DNA from 3 places in the Novacetimonas hansenii genome. Region 2 is predicted to be linked to each of the others. Evidence: predicted binding sites of a transcription regulator. Region 2 holds the regulator's gene; each other region holds the start of a gene.
What was found. Region 2 encodes LexA, which represses DNA repair genes until DNA is damaged. Its sites were predicted from a motif close to TGTTCTANNTANGTTC; they were not measured.

Region 1 (7,476 bases), 570 kb from region 2:
TAGACCAGCTTTTCACGTTCAGTCGTCGTTTCAACATATTTCGGTGTAAACTGCGCTTCGGGTGCAACAAAGGAAACCCTGGCGGGGATGACCTGCCGGTGCAGCGCATCAAGCACGATGCGCGCCTGGTCGCCCACATGCAGCCCCCCTGCGACCCCTGCCGGGTAAAAGACCGTAAGATACATGTCAGACGGGTCCAGCATGGCGCCAATACGCCCCCCACCGGGCACCACGGCCCCTTTTTCGACGATGCGATATTCAATGCGCCCGGATACCGGGGCATGCAGGACCATGTCACCAACGACCGTCCCGGCGCGATCGGCCTGTGCCTGAGCGGCCTGCATGGCCGCGTCTGCCGCCGCCACTGCATGGCCTGCCGCCTGTAACGCCGCATCATGGGCGTCGTACTCCGCCTGCCGCTGCTGCACCTCCATATCAGAGACAAGGTGCTGGCGCGCCATTACATGCACATGGTCAAGTTCAAGCTGTGCCAGATGGGTTGCTGCCTGCTGCGCGATGCGTTCGGCCTGCGCGCGCTGCATCATCTCATGCGCCTGGAGTACCTGCGCGTTTGCCGCAGCAAGCTGCGCCCGGGCCTCTGCATCGTCCTCACGCGCGAGGACCTGCCCCGCGGTGACATCATCTCCTTCGGAAAACGCAAGTTCGGTGACACGACCGGGATATTTTGCCGCGATGTCGATACGGGCAAGTTCCAGCCGTCCGTTCGCCCGCGCAATGCCCATCGGGAGTACATCGCGATGCGCGATATAGAACCACGCCGCCCCGCCACCAGCAATCATGATGGCAAGCCCGGCACCAATCAGCAGGTCACGGGTATTCACGCGCACACACCGGTGCATACGCGCGGATTCTTCGTGCAAAGACGCGACAAATATCCTGCTCCCATCAATCTTTTACGCGCGACCTGCCCTGACACCACCAGTACGGGCAACAACGTTATAACGGCCATTACAGTGTATAACAGGGATCGGGCAACAGCCGATTACATATTCAAATCGATTAACGCCCACAGGCGATCCCACAACCGGGCCCTCAACGTGTTCCGCGATGATCCATGGGGAAATCACATCATCCCTGCCGCAGATGACAGCACGGGCATCAGCTCCCCCTTTCCGATGGCTTACCCCGCGGCAGACTGGTGCAGGATGTGGGCTCGTTCTCCTCCTGCGACAGCATTTCCGCGTAACGCAAGATCCGCGAAAGCGCGTGCACCGTCTGCCCCATCATGTCGGTGGGAATGTCACACAGCAGGCGCCCCTCCAATTCGGCACAGATTTCATGCAGGCGCGCGCATCTGTGCTTGCCACCAGGGGTCAGGAACAGGCTCTTGACGCGCCGGTCCACCGGATCGGGACGGCGTTCGACCAGTCCTTCCTTCTCCAGCAGGTCAAGCACGCGCACCAGCGCGGAACTGTCGGTATTCATCGCCTGCGCCAGGTCACGCTGCGATACACCATCGGGCATCATCATCAGATAGGCCAGTGGACGCATCATCGCCATGCTCATCCCCTCGGGGCGGATGGCACGATCAAGCACAAGGCGCCACGTATTGGACAGGCGCATCATCAGGAACGTTATGCGCATGTCCTGAAAACCGCTTCCTTCGAGATCGGGCATGGGGGAACGTACTGACATGATGCTCCAACGTATCTGTCGTGGTGGGCCTTCGATATCATGAAGGAAGGTGGCCGGGGTGCCGGAATTCTGCACGGCATCCCCGCACGCCCGGCGCAGGCATTTCCAATGCACACATAACATTGACATGGCAATCATTGTTATGAAACTAATGTGGCTCTTCCCAGCGGATGACTGTCCATGTCCCCTTCCTTTATGTCCCGGTCCATCGCGCCACCCCTATTTCCCGGTCGCCCTTGCCGCATCCGGCATGGGGGCGCGCGTTGGTAAAATACCTGTCACGCCTGTACGACATCTTCCGCAACGATGGGCAATGGCGATCCTTCATGGCCACGGCGGCATTCAGCGCACGCGTACTGGTGTCCATGAGCATCGCACTGTTTCTGGCCTTCAGTTTCCAGTTGCAGTCCCCGATGAGTTCCGTCACCACCGTCATGATTGTCGCCAACCCGACGGTTGGCGCGCTGGTATCCAAAAGCATCTGGCGCATGATCGGGACGGTCCTGGGCGCGATCATCAGCGTCGCGCTGATGGCAACCTTTGTACAGTCGCCCATCCTTTACATCATGGGATTGTCAGTCACGGTGGGGCTGGCATGCATGGCGGCCACTTTCCTGCGGCTTTTCCGCGCCTATGCCGCCGTGTTGACGGGATATACCATCGTCATCATCGCGGCCCCCGCCTTTGGCGATCCCGATGGCATCTTCCTCAGCGCGCTTTCACGCCTGTCCGCCGTGGTGGTTGGCATCGTGACCACGGCGGCGGTCTTTCTGGTCACGTCCCCCCGTCGCTCCGACCCGCTGCTGGAACAGATCCGCACCGTGTTCTGCGATACCATCCGCTATGTCCTGTCACGCCATGACGGGGGGGCGAGCACCACGACGGATGGCGCATTCCATGCACAGCGCGCAGGCATGCTCGCGCGGATCGCCAGCCTGTCCGATGCGGTGGAATATGCCGCAACGGACAATTACGACATCAGCGTCCGCCACCGCGAAATCCGCGCAGGGCTTGCACGCCTGTCGGGCATTGTTGCGTCCTATCATCCCCATGCCGTCATTGCCTTGGGGGCCGTTCCCGTATCGGCGTCACAGGATGCCCCCCCGGCCGACGGGCGGATCGCGGAACTGATGCGCACGTTGCTTCAGACGATGGAGAATGTGCCCCTGTCCGAAGGGTGCCCGCCTGCCTGCCGGCATATCGCCAACACGCGCGAAGCCCTGCTGGAACAGGCGGAACACAGCCCGTCCCCCCGGCAACTGCTTTTCCTTGATGATGCGCGTGATCTTCTGTCGCGACTGGAACATGCGCTGTGCGACCTTGCCCATCGCGGGGGCAATGACCGCAGCCTGCGCCTGCGGCCTTATATGGAGTGGCCAACGGCCTTGCGCAATGGCGCACGAGGCGCACTGACAACCCTGCTGGCTGGCCTTGCATGGTATGTCCTGCACTGGACAGGGGGGCCGATGATGATGCTGTATGTCGTCGCAGCCTCCAGCCTGCTGTCCACCGCACCATCCGCATCACGGGCATCAGGGCTTCTGGCCAGTGGGACCGCACTTGGCGTGCCGGCGGGGCTGCTGTGCCACCTGTTCATACTGCCCCGGATTGATGGCTATCCCCTGTTATGCCTCAGCCTTGGCCTGTTCCTGCTGCCGGGCATATGGTTGCAGTTCAATCCCCGTCTGGGGATCGCCGCATTCGGGTATTCCGTGTTTTCCACAATCATGCTGCAGGTCAATAACCCGATCCATTACAATGACATCCCACTCATGAACGAATGGGTAGCGATCCTGATGGGGTGCTGTATGCTGGTCCTGTCGTTCCGCGTCATCCTCCCGCCGAACCATCGGCTGGACGGGGCACGGCTGGTGGCGTCACTTTCCCGCAGTGTCCGCAGCCTCGCACTTGCACGGGCTTCCTTTCAGGGGCAGTGGATCGTCTGGGAACACCTGCAACTGCAAAAAGTCGCACGCCTTGCCATGCGGCTGTCATTCTGCGCCCCTGCGGAGGTAGCGAACCTTTACGTCGATGCGGCACTTGCGGCGATTTCACTGGGACGACTGGTGGAACGCCTGCATCGGCTGGCGGATCGTGCCGATATATCGCTGCCTGAACGTCAGCAATTACTTGCGGCATTGGGGGCTTTCGAAACGCTGACGCGCGATCCATTGGCAACCGCACGCACCTTGCACAATATCTGCACCAGGTCTGGCGCGGGGCAAGCCCTGACCACCCTGTCGCCACGACGGATGGAGGCCCTTGCCTGCATGGAGCAAGCCGAGCAGATCATCGTGGATATCCCCGCTTTCCTTGACCGCAATGGCCCGATCCAGTGGTCCGATGACTATCCCCGGGCGCGCGAATTCCTTCGGGCCGCGTATTCGGGCGGCGCCATGTCTGGATAATGGATGCATCCGGGGTCATGATCCACGATCATCCCCATCGCCTGCATCCAGGCATAGACGATAACCGGTCCGACAAAACGGAACCCGCGCGCGCGCAGGGCCGCCGACATCGCCTGGGACAGGGGGGATTGCGCCTGTACCTGGCCTGTACGGTTATGGACAGGGCCGTCGGGTGTCATGCTCCATGCGAATGTCGCAAAATCCTCGCCCTGTTCGTGCATACGCAACAGGGCACGGGCATTGCCAATCGTGGCCTCGATCTTGCGCCGTGCGCGAATGATGCCCGGATCAGCCATCAGGCGGGCGATGTCGCCTTCATCGAACGCCGCGACACGTACGGGATCAAAACCGGCAAAGGCACGGCGGAAACCCTCACGCCGTTTCAGGACCGTGACCCACGACAGGCCCGCCTGGAATCCCTCCAGCATCAGCCCCTCCCACAGGGCGCGTCCATCATGTACGGGCTGTCCCCATTCCTCGTCATGATAGGTGGCCAGCAACGCATTGTTGCCCACCCATGCGCACCGACGTGCGGTGACAGGGGCGTTCATCCTCCGCACTCCATCGCCAATGTCGGTGGGGGCTCATGGCCGAAAACGGAACGCCCGCCATATGCGTGGGAGCGATGACGTTCACCCGCGATGAATTGCGGCAGCGACGGGCCGGTAGCATGACGTTCAAGGCGCCGGGCCTGCCGGTCAAGGCGGCGGATGGCGTCAAGACGCTCTTCGTTCCCCAGCCTTGCCGCAGCGACCGCCGCTTTCATGACCGAAATCGTGCGGTCATAAACTGCAACCGGCACAGGATAGGGTTCGCGATCTTTCCCCCCATGGGCAAGGGAAAAGCGTGCCGGGTCCGAAAAACGGCAGGGCGCGCCATGCACAACCTCCGCCACCTGCGCCAGTGACAGCACGGTGCGTGCGCCGACACCGGGCACCAACAGCAGTTCGGCAAAATCCTGTGGTCCGCATTGTGCCGCCGCCGCCAGCGCGCCATGCAGGCGACGCAGGACAACATCGGCCGGTCGCACGTCATGATGAGCGGGCATCAGCAGATGAGGCAGGAATGGCATATCCGTGGTGCCCGGCGTTGCCGTCCCACGCAGGCGCGCGACTTCGTCCACAATGCGATCCGGCCCCAGATTACCAAGCAGTTCGAGTTGCCCCAAACGCGAAGACGCGGCGCGATGATCCGTCAGATTGACGATCTGTCCCTGCCGCCGTCCTTCTATGGCGGCATGCGGCGCCTCCACGAAACTGCGCAATCCTTCTGACAGCCAGTGATAACGCCGTGCAAGGCGCTGCGTGCCGTTCATACCCTGTTGCACGACGGTCCAGTTTCCATCATCCGTAACGATAAAGCCATGCAGATACAGGTCAAACCCGTCCTGCACAGCCGCGCTGTCCACCTTTGCAACCAGCCGGCTGGCCCGTACCCACGCAGCGGCATCCCCGCCGGTCCGTTCACCCACCAGCAACAGTTCATCGGGCGTACGGCGCGAATGCCGCCCCCTGCCGCCACAGACATGCAGCCCAAGTTCATGCGATACCGGAGCCAGCCCCCGCTTGAGCGCACCAATCACACTTGTCGTAATGCCAGAGGAATGCCAGTCCATGCCGATGACCGCGCCAAAGGACTGAAACCAGAAGGGATGGGCAAGGCGCCGAAGGAATTCATCACGTCCGTAATGATGGATGATGGCCTGCGCGATGATACCGCCAAGACGGGCCATACGCTGTCCCAGCCATTGGGGCACCCGTCCCCCATGCAGCGGCATATCCGCGCTGCCTGCCCGTTGCGCCATGTTCCGCCCCCCAGAACATTAAGGAAACACGACCGATAACACAAAGCCTGCCCATGGGCTATTATGCAAATCGCAAGAACATGGCCGCCGTGGGTATGACGTTAGAAAAATCACCTGAAATCACGTTGAATTTAAGAAATGATCTGGAATCAACCCATCGACAGGTGATGGGTTTTTTATTATTTACCATTATCCTTAATAAGCAGATTATTTTCAAATATATTTGAAAAATACTCTCAAGAAATTTTTATGATCCCAGTAGGTGAATAACAAAAAAATTCTCTAATATCCTTTATTGTACATTGATTTGAATTCTGTAAATTTTCAAACGACTTCTGACAGTTATTGATATAAAAATTTAAAAAAACACATTCATATATTTTATTTATAAAATATGTTCTGTAATTTTCATATTTATGATTTTTTATGTTATCATTAATAAAATACATGCCATAAAATACTATTGCGCTATATGATCAGGTTTTTCTGTATCCACAACCTGTGTAATGGCGAAAATCTGCCGCAGAACGACGCAGTCCTCATCGGTCAGCAAACTGCCCAGCGTGGCCCCGTCCAGCACCATCATGAACGCGTCGATTGCCTGACCCAGTAATCCACGCAGACGGCAATGTCGCGCCAGAACGCAGGAACGGCCATCAACAGTCGTGGGTTCACACGCGACAAGGTTCATATCTTCTTCGGTATAGCGAACAACATCACCAATTCGGATTTCATCCGCCGCACGTGCCAGTGTTAATCCGCCGCCGCGTCCACGCATCGTCTGAATGAAGCCACCACGCCCAAGTTTATGTATGACCTTGACGAGGTGATTTTCAGAAATGCCGTATGCATTCGCGACTTCGCGTATCGAGACCCTGCGGTCTGTATGCAGTCCCACATAAAATAATGTCCGCAAGGCGTAATCAGTATGTAAAGTCATCCGCATATGGACGTCATAACATCCGTCCCAAGCGTGCGAAAGAGAAAAAAAAGATACTAGTTTTATCTATGTTTCAGTAAATAACTTCAAATTCTTCATTTACGCCCGTAACCCGCGCCACCCGTGATCGCAGGGAGGATGCCCTTCTTATCATCACATATTCGTGATAAAACAATGCGACTGGTCGATTACTTTCATTCAAAAGATACATCGACGAATCCCGTAAATGCTTTTGTAAATACGCGATCTTTGAAAACAGGAATGCCGCCCGAATAAAACGACACGCCTGTATACATCCCTGCATTATCAGGAATGATTGCAGATACCCTGCGCGATTTCAGGAATTTCCGGGAATGTCGCCTGTGCGCTCTGCATCCACGGGATTTGTCATCCGGCGCAACGGGGGATGCGACATCATGTCGATGATCGCCGCTGCGGTTTCTTCCACCGAACGATGCGTCACGTTAATGACCGGCCAGCCATGCTGGGCACATAACCGCCGCGCCCAGACCAATTCTTCCTGTACGCGCGTCGGGTCAACATATGGGCGCATGGATTCATCTGACACCCGGCGTCGGGCGAACTTACGCCCCGGCAGCATCATCCCCACACGCGACCTACGGATTTCCACCAGCGTATGCGGGTCGATCATCAGTCCGACCACCGTT
Region 2 (7,476 bases):
TGCTGACCGCAGGAAGGGGAGGCAGGACCGTCTTCATCTGTGTATAGGGCAGCCAGATGTGCGGCATGCCGTCATCCAGCCATTGGGGTCCACGCATGCGGGTTCTCCGTGATATTGGGACAGGCATGATTGGCCGATGCAGCAGCCATCGGCAGGAGAGGACGTTTCATGACGCGTTTTGATATTTTTTTCCAGACGGCGCTGAATACGTTGGAACAGGACGGCATACGCAGGACGCCGGCGACCATTACCCACCGCGACGCCGTGACGATCATGCGCGACGGACAGATGTTGCTGGACTTTTCCTCCAACGACTATCTTGGCCTTGCGCATCATCCACTCCTCATCGAGCGCGCCTGCGAGTGGGGGCATAGATGGGGCAGCGGCAGCGGTGCATCGCGCCTGGTCAGCGGCACAACCCCCGCCCATCGGCAGGTCGAAGCGCGGCTGGCGGATTTCAAGCAGACACAGGCGGCCCTGCTGTTCGCATCCGGCTGGCAGGCGAATGCATCCGTCCTACCGGCCTTATGCCGCCTTGCCACAGCCCGGATGGGCGAGGCACCGCTGGTTTTTACCGACCGCCTGAACCACGCCAGCCTGCATCATGGCTGCCAGGCCGCATGCATCCGCCAGATCCGTTTTCGTCATAACGACCTTGATCATCTCTCGACACTTCTGGAAACCCACCGTGACCGGCCGGGCATGCGCTTCATCGTCACCGAAAGCGTCTTCAGCATGGATGGGGACCGTGTTGACATACTGGCGTTGCGTGCGCTGGCCGACGCGTATGATGCTTTCTTATACCTGGACGAAGCCCACGCGACGGGCGTGCTTGGGCCACAGGGGCGGGGGCTGTCGGGCCTGACGCATGATGCTGCTTCACAAGAGGCGGGTTCACAAGCGGCCCATGCACATGGGGTCGATCTGGTGATGGGCACCTTCAGCAAGGCTATGGGCAGTTTCGGGGCCTATGTCGCGGGATCACGCGCACTGTGCGAATGGCTGTCCAACTGCTGCTCCGGCTTTGTCTATACCACCGCGCTGCCCCCTGCGAACCTTGGGGCGATTGACGCGGCGCTGGAACTCGTGCCGTTGATGGAGACACAGCGACGGCGCCTGCAGGAGAATGCCCGGACCGTCCGGCAGGCGATCCATGAATGCGGCCTGTCCACCGGTGCATCGAACACCCAGATCATTCCCATCGAAATCGGGGATACACCCCGTACCATGGATTTTGCCGCCATTCTGGCGCGTGAAGGGATTCTGGGCATTCCCATCCGCCCCCCCTCGGTCCCGCCGAACGGCAGCCGTATCCGACTTGCCCTGAGCGCCGCCCATGATGATGCGATGATTGCAACATTGATCGCAGCCATCAGGACCGCCGCACAGGAGACGCGACATGCCCGCGACTGACCTGCCTCTGGTCTTTGTGCATGGATGGGCCTTCGGACCGGAAATCTGGGACCAGATCCGGGCGGCACGCCCGAACCATACATGCCAGATGCTTGATTTCGGTTATTTTTCTTCCGTCGCGCAGACTGAAACGCCACAAAGGCCATTCATCGCGATCGGCCATTCGCTTGGGGCGTTATGGCTTCTCTCTACAATGCCGCAATATTGCCGCGGGATGGTACTGATCAACGGTTTTGCCCGTTTTACCGCGTCCGATGATTTTCCCTATGGTGTTCCGCCACGCCTGCTGACCCGAATGGCGCGAAAGCTTGCAACCGCCCCGGATGACACGGTACGTGATTTCCGGCAGAAAGCCGGAACCGATCTGCCATTGCCCGGGCCGTCGCATCCCCAACGCCTGCATGATGGACTGCACCAGCTACTGACGCTTGATGCACGGCAGGATATGCGCATGGCCCATTGTCCCGTATCCTGTATCGCTGGCACAGGTGATCCCATTGCACCGCCGCCCCTGACGCAGGGTTCCTTTGCGCCTGCAACCACCATTGAATGGCACGATGGCGGACACCTGCTGCCCCTGACGCATCCTGATGCCTGCCTGCAGGCCATCGACCACATGATGAAACGTATGACGCCGTGACCTCCTTGCATAAGCAGCTTATCGCCCGCAGCTTTGGCGCTGCCTCCGGTTATGACGCCGTGGCACGTATCCAGCGCATTGCCGCACGCCAACTGGCACAACGGATCGCGCAGACCTGCCCCACACCGGGACCACAACGTATCCTTGAAATAGGGTGCGGAACCGGGTTCCTGACACAACATCTGCGTCGGCTGTTTCCTGCGGCACAGATCGTGGCCACGGATATCGCACCAGGCATGTTGCATCAGACGCAGGCCAAGTTTCTTGATGATCCGGCTTTGTCCTGCCATGTCATGGATGCCGAACAGCCTGACCTGACGGGACCGTTCGATCTCATCTGTTCCAGCATGGCGATGCAGTGGTTCAGCGCACGACACGAGACCCTGCGACGGCTGGCCGCCCTGCTGTCGCCAGGAGGCGTGATGGCGTTCTCAACCCTGTGTCGCGACAGCTTTACACAATGGCGGGGATATTACGCCACACTGGGCCTGCCATGTCCGATGCCGGTTTATCCTGACCTTGCGATGCTTGAACAGGAATGGCCACGGACAGGAAAGGGATCATGGACTCATGAAACAATCATAGAGGTTCCACAGTCGGCGCTTAGCTTCTTACGTGAACTGCGTGCCATCGGGGCGGATGTTCCCACCACCGCACAAGTGCTGCCAGGTGGCCTGCGCCGTGTCCTGAAGCAGGCCGACAGGGATGCCACCTTCAGCGTAAATTACAATATTGCATATGGAACATTCCGGCGCACCCAGAATTGCGGCGTGTTTGTTACGGGCACAGATACAGGTGTGGGAAAGACACTCACCTGCGCCGTTCTGGCGCGGGCATGGGATGCATCCTACTGGAAACCGTTGCAAAGCGGCATTGCCGATGAACCCGCCGATACCCTGAGCGTGGCGACATTGGCGCAACTCTCATCCGCACGGCTGCATCAGCCCGCCGGAATTTACGCGGCCCCGCTTTCCCCTGAGGATGCCGCCGCCTGCGAAGGGAAGGTAATAGATCCTGACCGGATTATCCTGCCCCATAATCCCGACAGCCGCCCTATGATCGTGGAAGGGGCAGGGGGTGTCATGGTGCCGATCAGTACGGACTTCCTGATGCTTGACCTGATGGAGCGCCTTGGCCTGCCAGTAGTGCTTGTGGCACGCAGCAGCCTGGGTACGATCAATCACACCCTGCTCAGCCTTGCCATGCTGCATCAGCGCAATATTCCCGTACTTGGCATCATCCTGAACGGACCGGACAATCCCTATGCCCGCAGTGCCATCGAACGGCATGGCAAAGTCCGCATCCTTGCAGATTTCCCGCTGCTGGCAGATGTAAATGCCGAGGCCGTCGCGCAGCTTGCCCATCGCGTGCCACGATGGGAGACACTGCGCCCCGGTAAAACCGATCCTTAATAACGCCGGATCAGCCCCGCAATGCTGCCCTGTATGGCAACCTTGTCGGCTGGCATGATGCGCGTCTCGTAACGCGCATTTGCTGGTTCCAGGGCGATCGTGCTGCCCTTGCGACGCAGCCGCTTGAGCGTCACCTCCTGTCCCTCGATCAGGGCGACAACAATTTCCCCGTTTTCCGCCTGTCGGTCCTGCCGCACGATCACGGTATCACCGTCAAGTATTCCCGCTTCGATCATCGAATCGCCACAGACTTCCAACGCGTAATAGGTCCCCACCCCGATCAGGCCCGCCGGCACGTCGATCAGGCGCGATGCATCGCTGATCGCCTCAATCGCGTGGCCTGCGGCAATACGCCCCAGGAATGGCACCTGAACCGCGTTGGCCGTATCCGCAACCTGCACGGCCGGAAGGGCAGGGGTAAAGTCTCCCTTGATGACGGTGGGGGAAAACATGTCGACACCACGCGCGCTGGCCGGTTCGGCCGCCTCGATCTGCGGGATCTGGACCACCTCCAACGCGCGGGCGCGATGATGTTTGCGCCGCACGAACCCACGCTCTTCCAGTGCGGAAATCAGGCGGTGGATACCGGATTTCGACCTCAGGCCGAGTGCGTCTTTCATCTCGTCAAAAGACGGCGAAAAACCGGTCTGCTTCAGGTGCCTGTCGATATAAAGCAGGAGTTCATGTTGTTTACGCGTCAGCATGAAGGATATCTCCCGCCGGAAAGGAACAAAACCAGAAAACTTATTCTTCGTTCTATGTTAGTTCCTACTCTCAGGTCAACTCCCCCTATCCAGGAATATTCTGTCAGCAAATATCAAGACGGATGATCTGACAGGCCTCTCCCTTGCTGGCAGGCGGGGCCTTGGCATCACGTATCACCAGCGCCTGACTGTCACACAGCACCTGCAACATTGCGGAATCCTGCTGTTCGAATGGCACGGCACGCAGCCGCCCTTCCTGGTCATGGTGCAACCGGGCGCGCTGGTAACTTTCCCGATGGTCATTCGCCCCCACATCCGCACCAAGGACCGCCATCGCGATTTCCGGCCCGACCTCGTGCCGTCCCATCAGACGCCGCAACGCCGGGGCGACGAACAATGTTCCACATACAAAGGCGGCCACAGGATTACCCGGTAGCCCGATCACCGGCATCGCACCCAGACGGCCATGCATCAGCGGCTTGCCGGGACGCATGGCGATCTTCCAGAAATCCATCTCCACGCCGATACGCTTCAGGGCCTCCTGCACAAGGTCATAGCGCCCCACGCTGGCCCCGCCGACCGTGACAAGCATGTCCATGCCCTCCACCATGCGTGCCAGCGCGACAAGGTCTTCCATCCGGTCACGGGCGACCGGCATCATGACCGGCTCCCCCCCGGCGGCACGGATCAGGGCCTCCAGCATGAGTGTATTGGAATTGGCGATCATGCCCGGTCCCATCGGTTCACCCGGCAGGACCAGTTCATCCCCCGTCGCGACAATGGCCACCCGTGGGCGACGATGTACGCTGACCCATGGATGGTTGGCCGCAGCGGCAAGGCCGATGGTGCGGGCATCCAGACACCGGCCCGCAGGGATGATTTCGCGCCCCCGTCCAAAATCCTGCCCCCGCCTGCGCACATACAGCCCGACATCCGCAACCTGCGCCGTGGTCACGATATCATCATGCTGCGAGGCATTTTCCTGCAGCACGATCGCATCCGCCCCATTCGGCACGATACTGCCGGTATAGATCCGAACGCATTCCCCCGCCCCCACGGTACCGCCAAAGGGATGTCCCGCCGGGCTTTCGCCAATCAGGCGCAACCGGACACCCGCCGCCGACAGGTCGGCCGCACGCACCGCATACCCATCCATGGCGGAGATATCGGCAGGGGGATTATCAAGACGCGCCAATAGGGGCAGCGCAGTCACGCGGCCACCACCGCAGGAGAGGGAAACAACCTCCGGCGCGGTGGCCTGAAGCCCCTGCAGGATACGTTCACGGGCCTCTGAAACGCTCAACATGGCAGGCCAAACTCCTTTTTTTGCCGGTTAAGAGGATTTTGAAGGCGAATATCAAGACTAAAAGCTTGACCTGAGCCTTTTGTATGCGCATTTTCCGCCAAACTTGAACCACTGCTGCACCCGAGTGTTCCAGCAGCGGCGGAGCAGTGCTGAGGATATCATGGCAAAGACCAACACCATTCAGATCAAGCTCGTTTCCACGGCGGATACTGGCTACTTCTACGTCACGAAAAAGAACGCACGCGCCCAGACCGGCAAGATGGAAATGCGCAAGTATGACCCCGTCGCCCGCAAGCACGTCGCGTTCCGTGAAGCGAAAATCAAGTAATCCTGCAACTTGATGCGATATGAAAAACCCCGATCCATTCAGTTGGACCGGGGTTTTTTCATATCCACGCCCATAAGACGCGAAACGCAGGATCAGTAAAGCCGGTCATGCGGCCCATAGGGGACGACGATTTCATCCTGCCGGGCAAGGTTCTGCATGGATCGCGCCCGTTCATCCATCAGGTCACGATCAAGGGTATTTTCCTTGAGCCCACGAACCCGGCGTAGCCAGACCTGCTGCTCGGCATAGGCATCTTTCTGCGCGCTATTGGCCTCGTCAAGCAGGCGAAGCTGTGCGGCATAACTATGCAGGCCATGTTCGCCGCCCATCACGTTCCACCCAAAATAGGCGGTCAGCCCGATAAAAAGGGCAGGGGGCAGGGCGCTTCCCACGACCCGTCTGATAATCTTGCCAATCTGCATCTGCTGTCCGGTATCCGTCCTTTTACCCCTGTCCGGTGGCATCCGTGAAACCGGATACCACCAACACGCACGCGACTTCAGCCCGCCTTGAGAATCGTGCGGCCCGCATATCGCGCAGCCGTCGCCAATTCATTTTCGATTCGGATCAACTGGTTATATTTCGCCGTCCGGTCAGAGCGGGAGAGGGAGCCCGTCTTGATCTGCCCACAATTCGTCGCCACTGCGAGATCGGCTATGGTGGAATCCTCCGTCTCACCCGAACGATGGCTCATAACGGCGGTATAGCCTGCATGCTGCGCCATCTGCACCGCCTCCAGCGTTTCGCTCAGCGTGCCGATCTGGTTGACCTTGACCAGCAGGGAATTGGCGACACCGGCCTTGATACCACGGCGCAGGCGATCCGGATTCGTGACGAACAGGTCATCCCCCACCAATTGCAGCTTCCCGCCCAGATTTGCCGTCAGTTCGGCCCAACCTTCCCAGTCATCCTCAGCCAGCCCGTCTTCGATCGACACGATGGGATAGCGCGCGGCAAGGTCCGCAAGATACGCAATCATCCCGCCCGCATCCAGCGACTTACCTTCGCCCTTCAGCTCATAACGCCCGTCATGATAGAATTCCGTCGCCGCGCAATCGAGCGCGAACGTCACGTCATCACCGGGACGATAGCCAGCCGCCTCCACCGCACGACTGATGAAGCCGAGCGCCTCGTCCGCGGATTTCAGGGCGGGGGCGAACCCACCCTCATCACCCACATTGGTGTTGTAACCTGCACCAGACAGGCTCTTTTTAAGCTGAGCGAAAATTTCCGATCCCATGCGGATCGCGTCGGTTACAGTGGGGGCCCCCACCGGCTGGATCATGAATTCCTGGATATCGATGGGATTGTCCGCATGCTGCCCGCCATTGATGATGTTCATCATCGGCACCGGCAATGTGCGCGCATAAACCCCACCGACATAGCGGTAAAACGGGACCTGCAATTCTTCGGCTGTGGCCTTTGCCACGGCAAGGGAAACACCAAGGATGGCATTCGCGCCCAGCCGGGATTTGTTTGGCGTGCCGTCGAGGTCGATCATCGCTTCGTCAATAGCGACCTGATCGCTGGATTCCGCCCCCTGCAGGGCGCTGAGGATATCGTTTTCGACGTTGCCGACAGCCTTCAGCACGCCCTTGCCGCCATAGCGCGACTTATCGCCATCACGCAGTTCCACGGCCTCATGCGCGCCTGTGGACGCACCAGAGGGAACG
Region 3 (7,476 bases), 1.6 Mb from region 2:
GCATCCCACGACAAGCCGGAGCCCGACCTCTTTTGCCGCGACATGGGCCTGCACCATCCCGGCCAGAGAGTTGCGGTCACAGATGCCCAGTGCCTCGATGCCAAGAGCCTTTGCCTGCGCAAACAGTTCGATCGGAGAAGACGCCCCGCGCAGGAACGAGAAATAGGTTGTCACCTGCAATTCGGCATAACGCGGTGCCGAGGGGCTCATCCGAAAATCCCGTGCAGAAACCAGCCCTGCGAGCCCGTCTCGCCATGCTCACCGTCACCAGCACGGTAAAGCCAGAACCGCTCGCCGCTGGTGTCCTCCACCCGGAAGTAATCCCGGGCGATGGTCAGTTCGGCGTCATTCTTCCACCACTCGCCGAAGACACGTTCCGGCCCATCGGCGCATTTCACCTTCCGTCGCACACCCCGCCAGATGAAGAATAGCGGCGGCTGATCCGGCAGTTCCGCCATGGCCTGCACCGGCTCGGGCCGTGCCAATAGACGTGGGGGACGCGGCCAGTGCTCGGGCCAGTCCTTCGTCTCCTCGGGGGCCAGCGCGGGCACGCGGCAGAACGAGCGTTCGGGGAGATCGCTTTCCACCGGGGCAAAGCGATACAGCGCCTGCATGCCGACACGGTTGGCCAGTGTGTCGATCAGATCGGACACATCGGCTTCTTCTTCGGCGATGAGGGAGGAGACCGTCTGCCGTCGGTCCATGGGTTCCGCCAGAGAGGCGATCAGTACCATGCGCTCAATGCCGAAACCCGGATTGATCGTTTCGATTTTCTCGCACAGCAGGCGGGTCAGGCGCTTCACATCGCGTACCGGCATGGCGGTCGCCACGCGGATCGCCTCGGTGCGGCTGTCTACCCGATGCAGCAGCAGGTCGAGGCGGCGCACGCCCTGTCCACGTTCGTCCAGTCCCTGGCAGAGCAGCGGCACCAGCTTGCCAATATATTTGGCGATGGTCTCGGCGGCCCCGATCGGCTCGGCGAAGTTCCGGCTGACCTCGATCGGATCAACCGGGCGGACTGGCACGATAGCTTCACCAATACGCCCGAACGCCTGATCCAGCCTGCGGGCGATGTCGGGGCCAAACCGCAAAGCCAGCGGTGCGCGGGGCATGGCGGCCAGTGGTCCGATGCGGGATACGCCCAACGTGGCCAGACCCTCAATGATAGGGGAGGGCAGGCGGAGTGCTTCAAGGGGAAGATCGGCCAGAGCAGAGGTCGTTTTATCTGACGGGACAACAGCAATCGCTAACCGGCCGTAGCGAGCCAGTGCGTGGGCCGCCCCCCAGGTGTCCGCGACTACGGCCCGAGCGCAAAAACCGGCTCCCGCCATGCGGTGGACCATATCCTTGAGCATGGGAAGTTCGCCACCATGCAGGTGATCCGCCCCGGTCGTGTCCAGAACCAGCCCATCCGGCGTATCGACGGCCACGATGGGCGTGATCCGGTGCTGGAACCACAGGGCAAGTTTTTCCAGCCCCAGCTGGTCGCCCTCGGGATCGGCGTCCATCAGCACCAGATCGGGATACAGTGCCTGAGCCTTGGCGACCGGCGTGCCGGGGCGCAGCCCCAGCTTCCGGGCGGCGAGATCGACAGACAAGACAACCCGTCGCCGTCCTTCCCGTCCGACAAGGGCCAACGGCGTTTCAGGCGCGGGCGCGTCTGGTCCAAGCCGCTTCCTGATCCGATCCGTCGGCCAGAGTGGCAGGTAAAGAGAGACGACCCTTGCCATCACAGGCCTCCACTTCAAAATCGGCACATTCGCCCGCACGGGCACGGATCAGTTCTAGCAGCCAGCGGGGGCGGCCCACTCCGGGCACCGGCAACGGTAAGGAAGGCAGGACGGACACTCGCCAGCGGGTGACAGACGCTGTGGGCTGGCCGAAATCCGCCGCATCCGTCTGCCGCCGCCAGCGGCGGATCGCGATGCCAAGCGAACCAGACGTCTCGGCGGCCAGTTGCAGACGGCGTGAGGCGGTCATGGACAGACGGGCGACCTCGGCGACCACGGCCCCAAGGCCGCCATGCCGCAGTCCTTCCTCGAAACAGGCCAGTACATCGACGTCCGAACTGGCCTCGACAAAAATGGTTCGCCGAGCAGAAAGCCCCACCTGTTTCAGGGAGGGAGCGAATACGTCCTGACGGGTGACGATCCAGAGCACCTTGCCGCGCGTGCGGGCCGCAATCCCGGCGCAGAACTGACCGGCGGCCGCGCTGTGAAGGGCGTCGTTGCCTCCGCCTGCCACCTCATGCAGGGCACCCAGCGCCAGACCGCCACCGGGCAGACGGGCGTCGATTTCGCGCACACCAAAAGGCAGCACCGTGCGGCGTCGATCGCTATGACCTTCAAGCCGACTGATCGTGGCCCGTAGCGTCTCCAGACCGGGTTTTTTATGGGTTTCAGCAGTCATGTCACGGCTCGACGGTCCTTGTGCAGGAGTATTTCATGATTATATGTTCCTGATTTGTTCCAATCATGCTACGCAAGTCAATGCAAATTCGCTCTGTATCCGGCATGGTGGTGTCCGATGTTGGTTCAGTATCGTTGATGAAAGTGCGCTAAGGAATTGAATCCAGAACCTTCTCCCGCTTCAGGCAGCGATGCTTATCTGTTCCGTCTGAACGACGCCCAGCGCCAAGCCGTCACACACGGGACCGGAGTCTCGGCAGGCGATGCGGCCTCATCCCCGCTGCTGGTCATCGCCGGAGCTGGTTCGGGCAAGACGAACACACTGGCCCATCGGGTCGCGCATCTGATCGCCTCAGGCGCCGATCCGCGTCGTATCCTGCTGCTGACCTTTTCCCGGCGTGCCAGTGTGGAGATGACGCGCCGGGTGGAACGCATCTGCAAAACGGTGCTCGGCGACAAGACCGGTCCGCTGGCCGACGCGTTGGCCTGGGCCGGGACGTTTCATTCCATCGGTGCGCGGCTGCTGCGGGAGTATGCCCAGCAGATCGGCATGGACCCAGCCTTTTCGATTCATGACCGCGAGGATTCTGCCGATCTGATGAATCTGATCCGGCACGATCTGGGATTTTCCAAAACCGAGAAGCGGTTTCCTGGCAAGGGCACGTGTCTGGCCATCTATTCCCGTGTGGTGAATTCCGGCGCACAGCTCTCCGATGTGTTGCTGAAGCACTATCCGTGGTGCGCGGGCTGGGAAGCCCAGTTGAAACAGCTTTTTGCAGGCTATGTCACGGCCAAGCAGGAACAGGGCGTGCTGGATTACGACGATCTGTTGCTGTGCTGGGCGCAGATGGTCAGCGACCCGGTTCTGGCGGTCGATATCGGTAGCAAGTGGGATCATGTGCTGGTCGATGAGTATCAGGACACCAACCGGCTACAGGCGGATATCCTGCTGGGCATGAAGCCGGACGGGCGCGGTCTGACGGTGGTCGGTGATGATGCCCAGAGCATTTATGCCTTCCGGGCCGCGACCGTGCGCAACATTCTTGATTTTCCGGCGTCCTTCGATCCCCCGGCCCGTGTGGTGACGCTGGATAGGAACTATCGTTCCACGAAACCCATTCTGGATGCCGCCAATGCGGTGATTGGCGAGGCGGCAGAGCGGTTTACCAAGGATCTGTGGACCGAACGACAGTCCGACGAACTGCCAAGGCTTGTGACCATCTGGGATGACACGGCGCAGGCCAATTATATCGCGGATCGGGTGCTGGAAGAGCGTGAGGCCGGCACGCCGATGAAGCAGCAGGCGGTGCTGTTCCGGGCGTCGCACCACAGCGGCACGCTGGAGGTGGAACTGACCCGGCGCAATATCCCGTTCGTGAAATTCGGCGGCCTGAAGTTTCTCGACAGTGCACATGTGAAAGATGTGTTGGCGCTATTGCGTTTTGCCCAGAACCCGCGCGACCGCATTGCGGGCTTTCGGGTGTTGCAGCTTCTGCCGGGCGTGGGGCCAACCTCGGCCCGGCGCGTGCTGGATACAATGGGTGAGAGTGCCCATCCGTTGGAGGCGTTGAAGGATGTGAAAACCCCGCAACGCAGTAGCGAGGCCTGGGCGGGTTTCGTGAATATGCTGACAGCGCTCGGGAGCCATCAGGTCGGCTGGCCGGGCGAGATCGCAGCCGTGCGGTACTGGTATGAACCGCATCTTGAGCGCCTGCATGAGGACGCCTCCACCCGTCTGGCCGACCTAGTGCAGTTGGAGCAGATCGGCGGGGGCTATCCGTCACGAGAGAAGTTCCTGACCGAACTGACGCTGGACCCGCCGGATGCCACATCCGATCAGGCTGGCGTGCCGTTGCTGGATGAAGACTATCTGATCCTCTCGACCATTCATTCCGCCAAGGGACAGGAATGGAAGAATGTCTTCGTGATGAACGCGGTCGATGGCTGCATTCCATCCGATCTGGCCACCGGTGAGCAGGATGACATCGAGGAGGAACGTCGCCTGCTGTATGTCGCCATGACGAGGGCGAAGGACAGTCTCGATATCATGGTGCCGCAGCGTTTTTATGTGCATGGCCAGCACAGTCGGGGCGACCGGCATGTCTATGCCTCGCGGACACGCTTCATTGATCGGGATATGCTGTCTTTGTTCGAAGCCGTGTCATGGCCTGTCGTGAAACCGGAAGACCAGGCCCGGCAGGAGGCGGTGCAGTCCGTGCGGATCGACATGGCCGCCCGTCTGCGCGGCATGTGGTCGTAAGGGAGCGGGACCGATGTGCAATCTCTATTCCATGACTTCCAACCCACATGCGATCAAGGACGTTGCAAAAGTCCTCGAGGATCGCACGGGGAATCTCCAGCCATTGCCCGAGATTTACCCGAACACGATGGCGCCAATCGTGCGGAATGGCACGAACGGTCGTGAACTGGTCATGGCCCGCTGGGGTATGCCGACACCGCCCGGTTACCTGAAAGGCCATAAAGTGGATCGGGGTGTGACCAATATCCGCAATCCGACTTCGACATGGTGGAAGCGCTGGGAAGGGGTGGAGCACCGCTGTCTGGTGCCGCTGACGACGTTCTCGGAACCCGAGAGTTTGCCTGACGGGAAATCACGGCCTGTGTGGTTTGCCCGCAGTGACGGAAAGCCGCTGGCTTTCTTTGCCGGGATATGGTGCCGTTGGACGTCCGTGCGCAAACTGGCAGACGGCGAGACGACGGATGACCTGTTCGGATTTCTGACCACTGAGGCCAACAGGGAAGTGGGCGCGATCCATCCGAACGCCATGCCAGTGATCCTGACGCAGCCAGACGAACTGGATGTGTGGATGAATGCGCCTGTCAGAAAGGCTTTGCAGCTTCAGAAGCCTTTGTCGGATGGCATGCTCGTTTGTGTCGATCCTTCGCGGCCTTTGGAATGACAGTTGTGTGTGGGAGGGGGAACGTCGGCTATTGGAAATGGGCGATCGAAAGGAGGCCGTTTGCAGCATTAACGTTTGTGGTGAATAGTTGCCAGACGAGCATGGGTATTCGCGCATTAAATTTTGACTGAGAACTTTCTCATTAGCATAATTGGACACTTACATATTAAATAAATTCGTGGTTTCATGTAATGGGATGAAATAATTATGGTAATTATAAAAATTGACGACAGCTATGCCGACGGGGATTTTCTTCTGCTTCGTAGACATTTGAGCCTCCTCGACCTTGAGTTGGTCAGACTAAATGCAGATATTGATGTGTCTGGTGGTCTTGAAGTGGATGCTCTCCGTGACAGCAGTGAATACTTTATTGGACATGGCTTCGTAGCCATTCAACGTTATCTAACCGCGACGCGAACAGGGTTCGGTATCGGAATGAATGAAGCATTTGGCATACCGCCAATGACGAGCCATGGGGTGTCCCTCGTCACAGCAATCAACTTAGGGGCGAACTATTGGAAACATGTGGAAGAGTGGACTGAAAAAATTAACAAATCGATCGATGCCGAGTTGACGGGTAATGCTCTGAATACGTTTAATCAACTGACAGCTATAACGCCATGGCGAGAATATACATGCTCAAACTTGTTGGCCATAATATTGGAAGGACAGAGGCTGGAATTATCTCTTCTTCTTCCCAAAATTGAGGAATGGCGAAACAACATTTTCGTCTGTAGGGCCTCGTAAATTGAAGCGCCAAGCATTCATTTTTTAGCACATGTTATTGTCTTAGGCTGATACTTTTATCGTATCTTTAAAAGGATCTGCTTTCTGGCGTAAAATTCGGGACGATTTGTGGACTGCTGCCCTCCAATCAATTCAAGTAGGCAACCAGACTTCAGGTGCTTCTGCACTGCTCTTTCCCAAGAATTGCCGATGTCAGCATGAAGCTGGGTTGTCAACTCGTTGGAACACCGTAGCGCTTGAACAGAGCGTTGAAGAAAGCCTTCACATTTGCCTTGGCATCTGGCGTCTGCAATTCCGCAGCTCCAAAACGAAAGACTTCATAGCCGGCAAGTTTGAGCTCACGATCACCCCGGACCATATTTGCATAGCGTTGCACATCGGCATTCCCTACGCCGTCCGTGTAGTGGTGCTTTTCGTCTACTTCGATGACGACCCGAACCCCCTGGCGCAATAGCAACAGGAAGTCCATGCGAAAGCGCAGAAGTGCATCCGGCCCCCGCTCCTTAACAGTAAGTGGATCCCAATGAAGCCATACTTCCGGTATCAGTGCTGGCAAGTTCGGTACGGCCTTGCGGAACCCCTCAAAGAAGGCCTCGAACAACAAGGTCTGGGGCGGGGAGTTCCGCGGTAAACTGTCTTTGAGGCGCAAATACAACGAGCGCTTGGCTTGCTCGGCATCAGCGATCCGCTCTGTATCACTCCACCACTGCTGCAGATCGCTCCAGCGCAGTCCATCATTACCAATGGGACGGTCATAGACGAGCACTTTATCGGCATTCGTGACGATCTCAACGTCATTATCCAGCGCGTCACGGAAGCGTAGATCGGGCTTGTCGGGTGAGGCAAAGATAAGATTTTTCGGTCGGCCTTTGACTGCCGCATGCGACGAAACCATCGAGAAGATCGGGTAACCTCCCTCTGAATCCGTCTCACGCAACTCGACGCCGCAGTCGCGTAGCGTCTCGTTAACACATGCTACGAAGTGGCGTTGTGCTGCCTCGTCGGGCCGCACGTCGGCCGAAGCCAGTCCTTCAAGAAACAGCGCAAAGCGCCGATCGGAAGCGTCATAGGCGCCCAATTGGTCGAACAGCATTTCCGCCGACCAGTCTTCTGGATTTCGGTGGACGTGCTGCTGAATGTCCGCGCGCAACCCACTGGGTTTCCCACTCATTAAGTAAAGCCACTCATCGGCATCTAAGATCCATAACCGATCCAGAAGGTCATCGAACTTGCGAGCATCCCCATACAGCTTTTCATCGTTGAGTTTTCGAGCGACGTTGCGCCGATAACGCTTGGGGATCGCTGGCCCCACATTGTCGCTCCAGAGCATATCCTGAATCTGGTTGCGCGTCGTGGCATTCGGGGGATGGCAAATCAACAGCCTGCGTGCAACTTCAGGC

Region 1: a site for LexA is predicted at 5,882-5,897, ahead of IFJ82_RS10225 (DUF763 domain-containing protein). Genes of this name have one in related genera too.
Region 3: a site for LexA is predicted at 2,454-2,469, ahead of IFJ82_RS14605 (ImuA family protein). Genes of this name have one in related genera too.

The regions. Positions count from the first base shown of each region.
Region 1 is NZ_CP062147.1:2,309,785-2,317,260, forward strand. It holds gene IFJ82_RS10205 (HlyD family secretion protein) at 1-842, opposite strand, end outside; gene IFJ82_RS10210 (MarR family winged helix-turn-helix transcriptional regulator) at 1,120-1,656, opposite strand; gene IFJ82_RS10215 (FUSC family protein) at 1,827-4,064, shown strand; gene IFJ82_RS10220 (DNA-3-methyladenine glycosylase I) at 4,004-4,615, opposite strand; gene IFJ82_RS10225 (DUF763 domain-containing protein) at 4,612-5,868, opposite strand; gene IFJ82_RS10230 (RrF2 family transcriptional regulator) at 6,329-6,814, opposite strand; gene IFJ82_RS10235 (pyruvate, water dikinase regulatory protein) at 7,146-7,476, opposite strand, start outside.
Region 2 is NZ_CP062147.1:1,741,339-1,748,814, reverse strand. It holds gene IFJ82_RS07750 (adenosylmethionine--8-amino-7-oxononanoate transaminase) at 1-97, opposite strand, end outside; gene IFJ82_RS07745 (aminotransferase class I/II-fold pyridoxal phosphate-dependent enzyme) at 169-1,413, shown strand; gene IFJ82_RS07740 (alpha/beta fold hydrolase) at 1,400-2,053, shown strand; gene bioD (dethiobiotin synthase) at 2,050-3,465, shown strand; gene lexA (transcriptional repressor LexA) at 3,462-4,169, opposite strand; gene IFJ82_RS07725 (molybdopterin molybdotransferase MoeA) at 4,273-5,475, opposite strand; gene rpmG (50S ribosomal protein L33) at 5,636-5,803, shown strand; gene IFJ82_RS07715 (FtsB family cell division protein) at 5,896-6,225, opposite strand; gene eno (phosphopyruvate hydratase) at 6,303-7,476, opposite strand, start outside.
Region 3 is NZ_CP062147.1:3,330,860-3,338,335, reverse strand. It holds gene IFJ82_RS14615 (error-prone DNA polymerase) at 1-210, opposite strand, end outside; gene IFJ82_RS14610 (DNA polymerase Y family protein) at 207-1,730, opposite strand; gene IFJ82_RS14605 (ImuA family protein) at 1,645-2,409, opposite strand; gene IFJ82_RS14600 (ATP-dependent helicase) at 2,566-4,668, shown strand; gene IFJ82_RS14595 (SOS response-associated peptidase) at 4,682-5,329, shown strand; gene IFJ82_RS14590 (hypothetical protein) at 5,537-6,076, shown strand; gene IFJ82_RS14585 (AbiJ-related protein) at 6,288-7,476, opposite strand, start outside.